Regions from separate parts of the Paraburkholderia sp. MM5384-R2 genome, predicted to be linked through region 2. Evidence: predicted binding sites of a transcription regulator. Region 2 holds the regulator's gene; the other holds the start of a gene.

Region 1 (7,294 bases), on a different contig from region 2:
TTCGTCGACTACACGGTCCAGCAGACGCTGGTCGATCGCTTCGTAGCGCCCGCACAACAGGATCAGACCGGGTTCGGCCGCGAACTTCATCACGCGCTCGTGATTCAGTGTGGCGCCTTGCGGCGACATCATCACGACGCGCGCCGCGCCGATGCCCTGCTCCGCTTGCGCCGCTTTCGCGGCACTGATCGCGTCTTCGAGCGGCCGGGCCAGCATAACCATGCCGGGGCCGCCGCCGTATGGGCGATCGTCGATCGTGCGGTAGTTGTCGGTCGTGAAATCGCGCGGATTCCACGTACGCAACCCATAGCGCTGCTGCTTCGCGGCCCGGCTGGTGATACCCCAGTCAGTCAGCGCGCGGAACATTTCTGGAAAGAGCGTCACGACATCGAACTGCATCGCTCTCCCCGCTCAACGATAGATTTCAATAGTCAGCTTCCCAGTCGACGACGATATGCTTTGCCGCCTGGTCCACCGTTTTGACAAAGACGCCGACGAACGGGATCAAACGCTCGCCTGCGACCGGCTTGCCGTTTTTGTCGGTAGCCGGATATTCGATGCGCAGCACCGACTGCGCGCCGTTGTCGATCATGCTGGCGACTTTGCCGAGGTTGAGCCCGGCGAGATTCACCACGTCCAGGCCGATCAGATCGACCCAGTAGAATTCGTCGGCTTCGAGCGCCGGAAATTCGCTACGGCCGATGTATACGCGAGAGCCGCGCAAAGCCAACGCCGTATCGCGGTCAGCGACGCCACCCAGACGGGCGACCACGCTGTCGCTATGTGTTTTGGCCTGCAAGGACGGCGCCGATTTGCGCTCCTGGCCTTTCAGCAGCCACCAGCGCTTCGCGCTCAGCAAGACGTCGCCGCCTTGCCCGGCGTCCGCATGCGCGGCTACCTTGACCCAGCCTTTGAGACCATAGGCGTCGACGATTGCGCCGACTTCGACCGCATCGGCCGGCCAGCTTGCCGCCGTTTCGATGCGCATTTCTGCAGCTTCGAAATCGGCGTTCGCGGCATTGGCTTGCGCCTCTTTCGCCTTGCCGTCGGTTCGTTCGACCGGCTTGCGGACGAATGCACCGAACGACGCCTGACCAGACGCCTTTGCGCGCGAAGCTGCCTTGACGCTACCAGAACTGCCGGAATCACGCTCAGACATCGAATAACCTCGACAACAACTTCGCAGCCTGCTTTGGCGTCTGCTTCAGTAAAACAAATTGCGCATCGGACTGCTCACGCGAGTTGCGCGGGCCGCCGGCCGAACCGACGACGATACGCCTGCGGGCCGCCATATCAAGCAGCCGGCTGCGCCTTTTGCGCTTCCTTCACGAGACGTTCGACGGTCGGCGACAGTTGCGCGCCAACACCTTGCCAGTACGTCAGGCGATCCTGAGCGATACGCAGGGACTCGCCCTTCGTAGCGACCGGGTTGTAGAAACCGACGCGCTCGATGAAGCGGCCGTCACGACGGCTGCGCGAGTCGGTGGCGACGATGTTGTAGAACGGGCGCTTCTTGGAGCCGCCACGAGCCAAGCGGATGATGACCATACTAGAATCCTTGAAAACCGGGGTTCGGAACGACTGAAACACGCGATTATAGCGGGAAACCGACGCCATAACAAACACTTACCGGGATAAACTGCGGAACCGGGCTGCCCCCACCTTCTTACAAGTGGTGCGAGAACCCGCTCAAACGCCCGAATTACCTGAAGGAGCGCCTGTGCAACGCCAGCCGAAACTCCCGTTTCCGTTCGCCTTTCGTGCCATTTTCGTACGCTTTGCTGGACTTTCGCGCACCTCGTGCAGCCGGATTCTACGTGCGGTAGCGGCCGCGGTTATCGCCGCGCAGGCGTTGACGGCAATCGCCGCGCTGCCCATCGAGAAAATCAAGCTGCCGCCGGGCTTTCACATCGAAGTGTTGTCGGACGAGGTGCCGAGCGCGCGCGCGATGACGTTGTCGCCCAAGGGCATTCTCTACGTGGGCAGCGACGATGGCCATGTGTATGCGCTCGAGCTGCGGAACGGCCGCGTGACGGGTCACCACGTGATCGCCTCCGGGCTGCAGATGCCCGCCGGCGTCGCGTGGCGCGACGGCGCTCTGTATGTGTCGGCCGTGTCGAAAATCGTGCGCTTCGATGCGATCGACTCGCACCTGAACGATCCGCCGAAACCGGTCGTTGTCACCGACAAGCTGCCGACGGACACGCATCACGGCTGGAAATTCATTGCGTTCGGCCCGGATGGCAAGCTGTACGTGCCGCAAGGCGCGCCGTGCAACATTTGCCAGAGAGATCCGGACCGCTTTGCGATGATTGGCCGCATGAACCCGGACGGCAGCCACTACGAGGTCGTCGCGCGCGGCATCCGCAATTCGGTCGGCTTCGCGTGGCATCCGGTCACCCACGAACTGTGGTTCACCGACAACGGTCGCGACCTGCTCGGCGACGATATTCCGAGCGACAAGCTCAACCGCGCGCCGCTAGTCGGCATGAACTTCGGCTTTCCGTACTGTCACGGCGGCGACACGCCCGACCCCGAGTACGGCAAGGATCATCCGTGCAGCGAATTCACGCCGCCAGTGGTCAAGCTTGGCGCGCACGTGGCGGCGCTTGGCATGCGCTTCTACGACGGCCCGATGTTTCCAGCCGACTACCGCAACAATATCTTCATCGCCGAGCACGGCTCGTGGAACCGCAGCAAGAAGGTCGGCTACCGTGTCGTGCGCGTGATCACCGACCCTGACGGCAGCCACGCACGCCAGCAGGTCTTTGCCGAAGGCTGGCTGCAACCCGGCGAATCGGTCTGGGGCCGCCCCGCCGACGTGTTGCCGCTGCCAGACGGTTCGCTACTGATCAGCGACGATACCGCCGGCGCAATCTATCGCATCACGTATTCAGCGCCGTAACGCGCGGATGCACGCATGCCCGGCTGAACGGCTGCACTCACCTTGAGCCAGGTCCGGCGCATCTCGCCACCCCGCTTTCAGCCTGGGCGATCGTCCTCCACGTGACCACCCGCGCGCCGCAGGCGTAGAATGCGCGTCGGTCCGCGCCCCCGCGGCGCGCCGCTCCTTTCGACCGCCCGTCACTCTGCCCACGCGTTCATGCCCACCGCTGCCTCGACTTCCCCGCGCTTCAGATCCAAGACGCTCACCGCCGCGTTGGCGTTCCTGTTCGGCAGCCTCGGCGCCCACCGCTTCTATCTGTATGGCACCCGAGACATCTACGGCTGGGCGCATCTACTCGGCACGCTGATCGGCATTCCCGGCGTGATGCTGCTGGTCGCGACCGAGCGCGCGTCGATCCTGGGCTGGGTGCTCGCGCCGATCGGCGCGGTTTCGCTGTTTGCCGCGTTTCTGGCGGCGCTCGTCTACGGGCTGCGTCCTGATCAGAAATGGGATGCGCAATTCAACACCCACACGCAACGCAAAAGCCGCTCCGGCTGGACGGTCATTTTCGTCGTGATCTTTTCGCTGCTGATCGGTGCGTTTCTGCTGATGACCGGTCTCGCGCTCGGTTTCCAGACCTACTTCGAAAGTCAGGTCGAAGCGGCCAAAGCGATTTCGCAGTAGTGCCCCCGTGGCGGGACCGCAGACGTTCCCGCGCGCTAGAAAAGCCTCAGTTGCGGATTGTCGCGCGCCGGTGCGCTCACCTGCTCGGCGCGCGGCGGCTCGATCCGGCGGAAATGCGACATGTCGAGAATGCCGCGGTCGCGCCCGTTCAACCCTAACCGGCGCACGGCCTTGTGAAAGCGCTGCCTGAGCAGATCCGCCCATAAGCCCTCTCCCTTCATGCGGGTCGAGAACGACGAATCGTAATCCTTGCCGCCTCGCATGTCGCGCACACGGCTCATCACGCGCTCGGCCCGATCCGGGAAATGTGCGCCCAGCCAATCCTTGAACAGCGGCGCGACCTCCCACGGCAGCCGCAGCACGATATAGCTCGCATTGCTGGCGCCCGCTTCGGCGCATGCTTCGAGCACGCGCTCCAGATCCGGTTCGGTGACGAACGGGATCACCGGCGCGATGCTGACGCCGACCGGAATGCCCGCCTCGCTGAGCGTACGGATCGTGCGCAGCCGACGCGACGGCGTGGCCGCGCGCGGTTCGAGCGTGCGCGCGATGTCGGCGTCCAGCGTGGTGATGGTGATCGCCGCCATGAATTGTCCGCGCCCGGCCATCGGCGCAAGCAGGTCGATTTCGCGCTCGATCAGCGATGATTTGGTGATCGCCGCGAACGGGTGGTTGCGCTCGCTGAGCACCTCGATCACACGACGCGTGAGACGCAAGTCACGTTCGGCCGGCTGCCATGCATCGGTGGCGACGCCGAGCGCGATCGGCTCGGGTACATAGGATTTCTTCGACAGTTCCCGCTCGAGCAGTTCGGGCGCGTTGATCTTCGCGTAGATGCGGCTTTCGAAATCGAGCCCGGGCGACAAGCCCAGGTAGCTGTGCGTGGGCCGCGCGAAGCAATAGATGCAGCCGTGTTCGCAGCCCCGGTAAGGATTCAGCGACACATTGAACGGAATGTCCGGCGACGCATTGCGTGTGAGGATGGTTTTTGCGCGCTCCTCGAACACCTGCGTGCGCAGGACCTTCGGCTCCCCGTCTTCGTCGGCCGTCTGCCAGCCGTCGTGGACGGCTTCGCGCTGGTCGACTTCGTAGCGGCCTTGCAGGTTCGTGACCGCGCCGCGCCCCTTGCGAGGCGCCGGCGGCGCGATCGGAAATTCGGGAATGTCAGGGGTGTCGGGGTCATCCACGGCGGGCCACACAAAACAAACGCAAACAGGAAGCGCCAAAGGAAAGCGGCGCAAAACACCTGTATAAATATACAGTGTTTACGCCGTTTGTCGAGCACTTCGTTGGTCGCTTGATGCGCGTCCCACCCCGTCAGTGAACCGGCACCTACTCGCCCACCGCGATCGTCAGCGTCTCCTTGATTTCCTCCATCACCACATAGCTCTTCGACTGCACCGCGCCCGGCAGCTGCAGCAGGATATCGCCGAGCAACTTGCGGTAATCGGCCATTTCGCCGATGCGCGCCTTGATCAGATAGTCGAAATCGCCCGACACGAGGTGGCACTCGAGCACCTCGGGGATCTTCTGCACCTCGCGCCGGAACAGATCGAACATGTTGCCACTCTTGTGATCGAGCGTGATCTCGACGAACACGAGCAGCGCCGCGCCCAGCTCGGCCGGGTTCACGCGGGCGTAGTAGCCGGTGATCACGCCGTCGCGCTCCATCCGCTTGACGCGCTCGATGCACGGCGTCACCGACAGACCGACCTGCTCCGCCAGGTCCTTCATCGCCATCCGGCCGTCCTGCTGCAGGAGCCGCAGGATCTTGTGATCGAGCTTGTCGAGAGCCCGCACGGGCTGGCGCTGGGTACGCATGGTGTTTTTTCTAAAAATGATGAAAATACAATAACAAAACCTGTCTCACTGTTAATAGTATAGCGGTTAACACTGGGCAAACGGCATTTCACCTCACATTGCAGCTCGCCGAATCGAATCAGATCGAAGCTCCGACGAGCGCCTTGCCCTCACTCAATTTTTGGATATCTGGAGCAGCTATGCGAGTCGTCGTTTTGGGCAGTGGCGTCGTCGGCGTGACGAGTGCGTATTACCTCGCGCGCGCCGGTCACGAAGTGACCGTTATCGATCGCGAGGCCGGCCCGGCGCTCGAAACCAGTTTCGCCAACGCGGGCCAGATCTCGCCGGGCTACGCTTCGCCGTGGGCCGCCCCGGGCGTGCCGCTGAAGGCCGTCAAGTGGATGTTCCAGAAGCACGCGCCGCTAGCGATTCGCGTCGACGGCACCGCGTTCCAACTGCAATGGATGTGGCAGATGCTGCAGAACTGCACGGCGCCGCGCTATGCGGTGAACAAGGGCCGTATGGTGCGGCTGGCCGAATACAGCCGCGACGGCCTGCAGGCGTTGCGCGCCGACACCGGCATCGAGTACGAAGGCCGCACCGGCGGCACGCTGCAGGTATTTCGCACGCAACAGCAATTCGACGGCGCCGCGAAAGACATCGCCGTGCTGCAGGAAGCCAACGTGCCATACGAACTGCTGACGGCCGACGAACTCGCCAAGGCCGAACCAGCCCTCGCCGCGGTGTCGCACAAGCTCACCGGCGGCCTGCGCCTGCCCGGCGACGAAACCGGCGACTGCCAGATGTTCACGACGCGCCTCGCGGCGCTCGCCGAGGAACTGGGCGTCGAGTTCCGCTACAACACGTCGATCGACGCGCTCGCGATGGCGGGCGGCCGCATCGCCGGCGTGCAGTGCGGCGGCGAGTTCGTACGCGCGGATTCGTTCGTGGTCGCGCTCGGCTCGTATTCGACGCGCTTCCTCGATGGCATTGTGAAGATTCCGGTCTATCCGCTGAAGGGCTATTCGATCACCGCGCCGATCGTCGACGCGGCTGCCGCGCCGGTGTCGACCGTGCTCGATGAGACCTACAAGATCGCGATCACGCGCTTCGATGACCGGATTCGCGTCGGCGGGATGGCCGAGATCGTTGGCTTCGACAAATCGCTGCGCCAGGCGCGCCGCGAGACGCTCGAGCTTTCTGTGAATGACCTGTTCCCGGGCGGCGGCGACACGTCGAAGGCGACGTTCTGGAGCGGTCTGCGGCCGATGACGCCGGACGGCACGCCGATCGTCGGCCGCACGCCGGTGCCGAACCTGTTCCTGAACACCGGCCACGGCACGCTTGGCTGGACGATGTCGTGCGGCTCGGGCCAACTGCTCGCCGACTTGATGTCGGGCAAGCAGCCCGCGATTCGCGCGGACGATCTGTCGGTGCATCGCTATCTCGGCGAGACCGCGGGCGAGCATCGGCCGGCGTATGCGTGAGTTTGAGTGCGTGCGCTGACGCGGCCCGGGCCGCGGCGCAGGCCGAAACAAACTGCAGCCGTACAAACAAACGGCGCCTCGCGGGGCGCCGTTTGCATTTCAATGTGCTGCCGCGATCGCGGCCGGCATCGAGGCATGCTCAGAACTGGTCTTCCGACAAAGCCAGCACGCCCTCGCCCCCCTTCGCGCTGACGATCGCCACTTCGAGCGCCGCCGCCTGCGGCAGCACGTGCTCGGCGTAGAACCGCGCGGTCGCGATCTTCGCGTCATGAAACGCTGGGTCCTCGTCGCGCTTCGTCGCCGCGGCAAGCTGCGCACGCGCCATCTGCCAGCCGCCCAGCACGATGCCCGCGAGCTTCAGATAGGGCACGCTGCCCGCGAACACCGCATTCGGATCGCCCTTCGCATTGGCGACGACGAAATCGACGACCGCGCC
Region 2 (7,294 bases):
CCGCGGCGCCCGCGAGCCGATGCATGAAATGCGACACATGCCACGCACCAAGCGGCAAATGTTCTCCCGGAATCCGAATCACGACCTAAACTGTGGTGGACGGCAAGGACGGCCCTGAGAAAACGACCCTGATGGTGCGCGCCACGATCAGGGGAAACGCGGAACAATGACAGTCGAACCGCGGACCTGCCGCTCAGCCCGCGATGCTGCAATGCACACAAGCGGCAATAGATGGACCCAAATAGAAACGCGGCGCGTCGTCCCGATGGCGCGTTGCCCACGACAGAGCGATAGGACCAACACAGCCATGGCGCAACAGAAAACCAATCCAAAACTCGAGCAGGCTCTCACGCGCGGTGATCTCGCGATCCGTCAGGCGAACTCGGCGCGAGCGACCGCCTTGTTGCGTGCGCTCGCCAAGATGATCGTCGATGCGTCGGCGACCATCGGCGTGGAAGCCTTCACGCTGATTCACGACGGCGACAAGATCTACGATCCCGCCGATGGTCTATGGCCACAGGCGCTGCTGATTTCGCTCGACGGTCCGGTCGAGGACGCCGATCCCGACGAATTGCGCACGGTGCGGCTGATCGCGGATGATCCGGTCACCGTGTTCCGGGTGGAATGGCAGCGCGCCGATGGCAAGATCGGGCGTCACGAGGGCGGCCCGTTCGCGACGGTCGCGTTCATCTCCGACGTCGACATTCCGTGGACCGACGACGAGGACTGAGCGCGCACAACGATAGCAAACACGCCGTGCGACGACCGACGCGGCGTCGTCTTGCGCGGGTGCAGGCGCAACGCGCCGCCCGCGCGTTCGGTTTACTTCATCATGCGACGCCGAAACAGGATCGCCGACACGATGAAGCCGCCGACCGCATAAGCGGCCAGCACGCTCACATGCAGCGCCGCGTGCTCCATCGGCCGACCGAGCATCGCCGGGCGCATCAGATCGACCGCATTGGCGAGCGGCAGCGCCGCAGTCACCGCTTGCGCCGCGCCGGGCAGTTGCGAGATCGGAAAGAACACGCCGGAGAGCAGCAGCATCGGCGTGAGCACGAGCGTCTGATAAAACATGAAAAAGTCGTATGACGGCGCGAGCGCCGTCACGATCATCGCGAGGCTCGCGAACGCGAGACCGGCCAGCACGATGACCGGCAGCGCGAGCAGCATCGACGGAAAACTCGCATAGCCGAGCGCGCCCGCCACCAGCATGATCGCCACACCCGACAACACCGATTTGCTGGCGGCCCACACCACCTCGCCGAGCACGATATCGCCGAGCGTGAGCGGCGTATGCATGATCGCCTCCCACGTGCGTTGCACGTGCATGCGCGAAAAGCCCGAATACATCGACTCGAAGCTCGCCGACATCATCACGCTCGACGCCACCGTGCCCGCCGCGAGGAACGAGATATACGACACGCCGTCGACGTGCCCGACCATCAGCCCGAGCCCGAGGCCGAGACCGAACAGATAGATCATCGGATCGGCGAGGTTGCCGAACATCGACGCGATCGCGAGCTTTTTCCACACCAGGTAATTGCGGCGCCACACCGCGATCCAGTTCGTGGCATTGGCGGGAAAGGCACCGAACGGTTCTTGCGCCGATGGCGTGCCGTCGTGGGTTTCGTAAGTACGTGCGTCCATCAAGTGTCTCGCTATGGGTTCAGTCCTGCATTTCGCGACCGGTGAGCCGCAGAAACACATCCTCGAGATTCGCCGGCCGATGCAGATAGCGCAAATCGGCGCGCTGCTTGAGGCGCATATGCACGGGCTGCGCGTCGTTCACATAACAGAACAGCGTCTCGCCGCTGATCTCGGTGCGCTCGGCGAGCGGCGCGAGTTCGTCGCGCAACGCAAACGGATCGGGGCCGTAGATCTCGATCACGTCGCAGCCGATTTCGGACTCGATCAACTCGCGCGGCGCGCCTTCGGCGATCTTGCGGCCTTCCTCGATCACGCACAGGCGATGACAGAGCCGTTCGGCTTCCTCCATGAAGTGCGTGGTCAGCAGAATGGTCTTGCCGCGCACGAGCAGCGAGCGCAGCCGCTCCCAGATCAGATGGCGCGCTTGCGGATCGAGACCGGTGGTCGGCTCGTCCATGATCAGCACGTCGGGATCGTTGATCAGCGCGCGCGCGAGCGTGAGGCGCCGCTTCATGCCGCCCGACAGTTCGCTCACGCGCGCGTCCGCCTTGTTCTCGAGGCGAGCGAATTCGAGCAGACCCGGCACCGCCGCGCGACACTGCGCGGCGCTCAGACCGAAGTAGCGACCGAATACGAGCAGATTTTCGCGCACCGTGAAATCGGGATCGAGGTTGTCGAACTGCGGCACCACGCCGACGCGCGAGCGCGCGAGGCGCGCGCGGCCCGGGATCGGCTCGTCGCACAGCCGGATCGCGCCGGCGTCGGGCGCCGCAATGCCGAGCAGCATGCGCAATGTCGTGGTCTTACCGGCGCCGTTGGGGCCGAGCAGCCCGAAGCATTCGCCGGTGTTCACATGAAACGACAATCCGTCGACGACCGTTTTTTCGCCGTAGCTTTTCCTGACCTGATGGAATTCGATGGGGGCGGTGGGCATGGCTCGAGCAAGGCTCCGGAAAAAGACACAACGTACGCGCAAGACACACAACATACCTGCGATGCACGCATTGCGCACGCGAAGCCGCTTACTCCGGGTATCGGATCGCTGATGCGAGCGGGTGTCCGGGAACGCGTCATGCGTGGGGTGCGATGCGCTTCTCGGTGTCGGTTGGCGCCGCTGATTGGCGGTGGCACGACTGGCACGTCAACCGGCCCGCAGTGTGTCGACGCAGCGTTCGCAAACGAAGTTTTGCATTGCGGCATCCGTGTGCAAACGCTGCGTCGGGTCGCCCAACGCTTGTGCAGACTGGATCGGCATGCACCGAGTATGCACTTAGCGTTTTCCATCCCTTGCAAGCCGAATTGCGGCGCACCATGATTGATTCAGACCGCGCTTTCCGCGCGAATGGAGAAAACAGATGGCGAGCTACCAGAAAATCCTGTTGTGCTACGACGGCTCGCGCGAAGGCCGCAAAGCCCTGCGTTGCGGTGCCGATCTGGCGTTGGAACTGAAGGCGGAAACGCATCTGCTGTCGGTCGTCGACATGCGTTCGAGCATCGCGCAGAGCGCGGGCCTGTTGACGGACGTCGCCTGCAGCAGCTTCGAAAAAACGGCCCGCGAGATTCTGCAGGAGGGCGTGAACTGGCTGACCGAGCGAGGCGTGAGCGCGCAAGGGCATTTCGCATTCGGTCATCCAATCGACGAGATCGCCAATCTTGCTAACGAGTTGCAGGTCGACCTCGTGGTGGTGGGTCATCGCTGCCGGACTGGTTTGTCGCGGTGGTGGATGGGGGCGGGCAACACGCCGCTGCTCGACCGCGTGTCGTGCAGCATTCTGGTGGCGTGCTCGTCCGCGCAGGAGCAGCAGCAGGCGGCTGCGGCGTAATGGGCTAGTGAGGGACGCGAAGCCGCGCGCCCCGTCATCTAGCCCAGATGTGGATAGACCTGTCGCGTGGCCGGCCCCGATGGCCAGCCACGCATCCCATCCGGCCAGGCTTCGATCTCACTCGTTCAGATTGATCGCCGCGAGCTTCCACGTGACCAGACCTTCGCGACGAAAGATTGCCGAATAATTCGCGTTACCTTCGCCACGCCGGTACGTGATGACAAACTCGTTGAGACTGCGATAGCCGGCTGTGCTTTGACGCCCGGGCGGCGGTGCGCTTGCCTGCGTGGTGGTGTCGCCCGCGGCTGGTGCGGCCGGCGCTTCGCCGCCCGCGGCTGGCGGCGCGGACGGTTGCTCGCCCGGCGTGCCACGCGGCGGCATGCCGTTCAGCAGCGCCGCGACGCCGTCGGGTGTCGCATAGGCATCGACGAGCGGGCCGATCAGCGTCACGCCGATCACCGCGCCGATCGTGGCCATCTTGTTGCCGGCATCCGCCTCGAGCCGGCGTGTCAGCATGGCGCCCACCTGTTGCTTCAGGCTATCGCGTAGCGCGGGAAAGTCCACGTACTGATTGACGGTTTGCACGTCACGCGCATCGGCGGCGCGTTTGAGATTGTTCACCGCGAGATACGGTGACGCATAAATAAAGCCCAGCGCGGCAATCACGATCACCACGATCAGCGTGATCAGCAGCGGCCGGGTGGCGCTGCCCTGTATGCGTTTCCGAATTGTCATCGAATGGGGCTCCACGTCAGTGATGATCTAACGTCGACCACGGCGAGGTCGAAACGATCCCATCCCACGCGAATCTCTGAACATCCGAAGTGCTTGTTGCATGCGTACTCAGGATTCGCTCAGGCTTCGAACACCGCGCCGTGCACGTTGGCTTCGTCGGCTATGCAGCGATCGATCATACGGCATACGGCGTCGACTGTGCCGACCATGATCAGTCGCGACGGTCCATGATAGACCCGCACCGGCGCGCGACGCGCGGGCTCGGCGATGTTCAGCGCCGAATTCAGCGACACGCGCGCGAACGCCGGCAACGACGACGGCAGACCGGAAGCTTCGGCAGCCGCGTCGAACAGCGACGGCGTGCGCGCAGCGGGCGCCTCGATTAGCGCGCAGGGCGTGAGCTTGCGCAGATGGCGCAGACGGCCGAACTGGCGAAAGGGCAACAGGCGGGCAAGGCGTTCCATGAGTCTCTCCAGGCGATGCGGCATAGATGCAGGCGTAAATGCGGCTTGGGTCGGACAAACCGGCGCAAGCGTTCTGGCGACAGCGAAAGATCAGAACTCGCTGGGGCGGATCAGCCCGACCGCGATCCCTTCGAGCGCGAAATCGGCGCTGCCGGTTTCCACGAAGATGTTGTCGTAATCGGGGTTTTCGGCGATCAGTTCGATGCCGTTCGGCCGGCGCTTCAGACGCTTGACCGTCACGTCGTCGCCAAGCCGCGCAATGATGATCTGGCCGTCCTTCGCTTCGGTGCGCTTTTGCACCGCGAGCAGGTCGCCGTCGAGAATGCCCGCGTCGCGCATCGACAGGCCGCGCACCTTCAGCAGGTAGTCGGGCTTGCTCGAGAACAGCGCCGGGTCACACGCGTAGTGCTGCGAGATATGTTCCTGCGCGAGGATCGGGCTACCCGCCGCGACCCGGCCGATCAGCGGCAACGACAACTGCATCAGGCCCGCATGCGGCAGGGTGAACTGATACGGCGCGTCCTCCTGCCCGGACAGCAGGCGGATGCCGCGCGACGCGCCGGCCGCGAGTTCGATCACGCCCTTGCGCGCCAGCGCGCGCAGATGCTCTTCCGCGGAATTGGCCGAGCTGAACCCGAGTTCGGCGGCAATTTCCGCGCGAGTGGGCGGAAAGCCCGTGCGTTCGATCGCGCGGCGGATCAGATCGAAAACCTGCTGCTGTCGTGCGGTGAGTTTTGTCATGGCCACTGTATGTATGAACAGGTGACTGTATTTTTATACAGTATTCGGCGCTTTTCAAGCTTTACTTTAAGTTCGTCGCAAGGGCCACGCTGGGGCGTCGTTTATCGGCGACATGACGGCGTTGTCGGTGTCCCAACCGCCGGCGCATCTGTCGTTACCACTTTTGAGCATTAAAAAATGAAGAAACATTATTTTTAATCATGAAAGCGCTTCGATAGACTGGCCTCCGGTTGGCGCTCATGTGCACGTGAGAGCGACGCAGAACAACACCAGACGCTCATCAGCGGACCATCACGCGGAGAAAAATTGAAATGAACGATCGGTATACGGGGCTTGCGGCTCGAACCAGAAAACTGATCGCGGCGCTCGCCGTCGGCGCGGCGGGCGCGCTTGGCATGTTGGGCCCAAGCGGCGTCGCGCACGCCGACACCACGCTGTTGAACGTGTCCTACGATCCGACGCGCGAGCTGTATCAGGACATCAATCAGGCATTCGGCAAGGAATGGAAGGCCAGCACCGGCGAAGCCGTCACCTTCAGGCAGTCGCACGGCGGCTCGGGCGCGCAGGCTCGCTCGGTGCTCGACGGACTGCAGGCCGACGTCGTGACGCTTGCGCTCGCCTATGACATCGACGCGCTCGCGAACAAGGGGCTCGTCGACAAGAACTGGCAAAAACGTCTGCCGGACAACGCATCGCCGTACACGTCGACGATCGTGTTTCTGGTGCGCCAGGGCAACCCGAAGCACATCAAGGATTGGGACGATCTGGTGAAGCCGGGCGTGTCGATCGTGACGCCGAATCCGAAGACCTCGGGCGGCGCGCGCTGGAATTATCTGGCCGCGTGGGCGTACGCCGAGCATCAACCGGGCGGCAACGACCAGAAGGCCAGGGAGTTCGTCGGCAAGCTGTACAGGAACGCCGGCGTGCTCGATTCGGGCGCGCGCGGCGCGACCACGAGCTTCGTGCAGCGCGGTATCGGCGACGTGCTGATCGCGTGGGAAAACGAGGCGTTCCTGTCGCTGAAGGAGTTTGGTCCGGACAGGTTCGAGATCGTGGTGCCGTCGGTGAGCATTCTGGCCGAGCCGCCGGTCGCGGTGGTCGACAAGGTCGTCGACAAACACGGCACGCGCAAGCTGGCCGAGGCATATCTGAACTTCCTGTATAGCGAGCAAGGTCAGGAGATCGCCGCGCGCAATTTCTATCGTCCGCGTTCCAGCAAGGTGCCCGCCGAGCTGACCGCGAAGTTTCCGAAGCTGAAGCTGTACACGATCGACGATTCGTTCGGTGGTTGGACCAACGCGCAGAAGACGCATTTCGCGGACGGCGGCGTGTTCGATTCGATTTATCAGCCGCAGTAAGAACCACCGCCTGAATCACAGCCAGGGAAAAAGGGCGCGCCCAATGGGCGCGCTTTCCGCTAACCGGGGTCCGGTGGCCAGCAGTGCGGCAGTACCGCAGTACGGCAGCACGGCAAAACGAACAACCGCGCGAGCATCAACCATGAACGAGTATCCAGCATGACCACGTTGACCTTCCGCAAGCCGAGCGCATTGCCCGGTTTTGGCCTGACACTCGGCATCACGGTGGCTTATCTGAGCCTCGTGGTGCTGATTCCATTGGCGGCGACCTTTCTGAAAACCGCGACGCTCGACTGGGATCAGTTCGTGCGCGCGGTCACGTCGCCGCGTGTGCTCGCGTCGTATCGGCTGACGTTTTTCTCGGCGCTGGGCGGCGCGCTGATCAACGCGGTGTTCGGCTTTCTCGTCGCGTGGGTGCTGGTGCGCTACACGTTTCCGTTCAAGCGTATCGTCGATGCGGTCGTCGATCTGCCGTTCGCGCTGCCCACCTCGGTGGCGGGCATTTCGCTCGCGGCCGTGTATG

Evidence for each region. The regulator LexA, encoded in region 2, represses DNA repair genes until DNA is damaged. The targets are predictions, from matches to a motif close to ACTGTATNNNNATACAGT.
Region 1: the regulator LexA is predicted to act here: its motif matches at 4,817-4,834, upstream of HDG37_RS12065 (PA0069 family radical SAM protein).

What each region holds. Positions count from the first base shown of each region.
Region 1 covers NZ_JACHDI010000006.1:544-7,837, reverse strand. Annotated here, with positions in the region: gene trmD (tRNA (guanosine(37)-N1)-methyltransferase TrmD) at 1-399, opposite strand, end outside; gene rimM (ribosome maturation factor RimM) at 425-1,159, opposite strand; gene rpsP (30S ribosomal protein S16) at 1,294-1,548, opposite strand; gene HDG37_RS12075 (sorbosone dehydrogenase family protein) at 1,721-2,905, shown strand; gene HDG37_RS12070 (NINE protein) at 3,104-3,571, shown strand; gene HDG37_RS12065 (PA0069 family radical SAM protein) at 3,607-4,758, opposite strand; gene HDG37_RS12060 (Lrp/AsnC ligand binding domain-containing protein) at 4,904-5,392, opposite strand; gene HDG37_RS12055 (D-amino acid dehydrogenase) at 5,572-6,858, shown strand; partial or broken gene HDG37_RS12050 (acyl-CoA dehydrogenase) at 6,998-7,294, opposite strand, start outside.
Region 2 covers NZ_JACHDI010000001.1:464,319-471,612, reverse strand. Annotated here, with positions in the region: gene HDG37_RS02260 (LysR family transcriptional regulator) at 1-27, shown strand, start outside; gene HDG37_RS02255 (hypothetical protein) at 308-730, shown strand; gene HDG37_RS02250 (ABC transporter permease) at 823-1,650, opposite strand; gene nodI (nodulation factor ABC transporter ATP-binding protein NodI) at 1,670-2,584, opposite strand; gene HDG37_RS02240 (universal stress protein) at 3,006-3,473, shown strand; gene HDG37_RS02235 (DUF2939 domain-containing protein) at 3,591-4,208, opposite strand; gene HDG37_RS02230 (hypothetical protein) at 4,328-4,672, opposite strand; gene lexA (transcriptional repressor LexA) at 4,763-5,413, opposite strand; gene HDG37_RS02220 (sulfate ABC transporter substrate-binding protein) at 5,725-6,771, shown strand; gene cysT (sulfate ABC transporter permease subunit CysT) at 6,931-7,294, shown strand, end outside.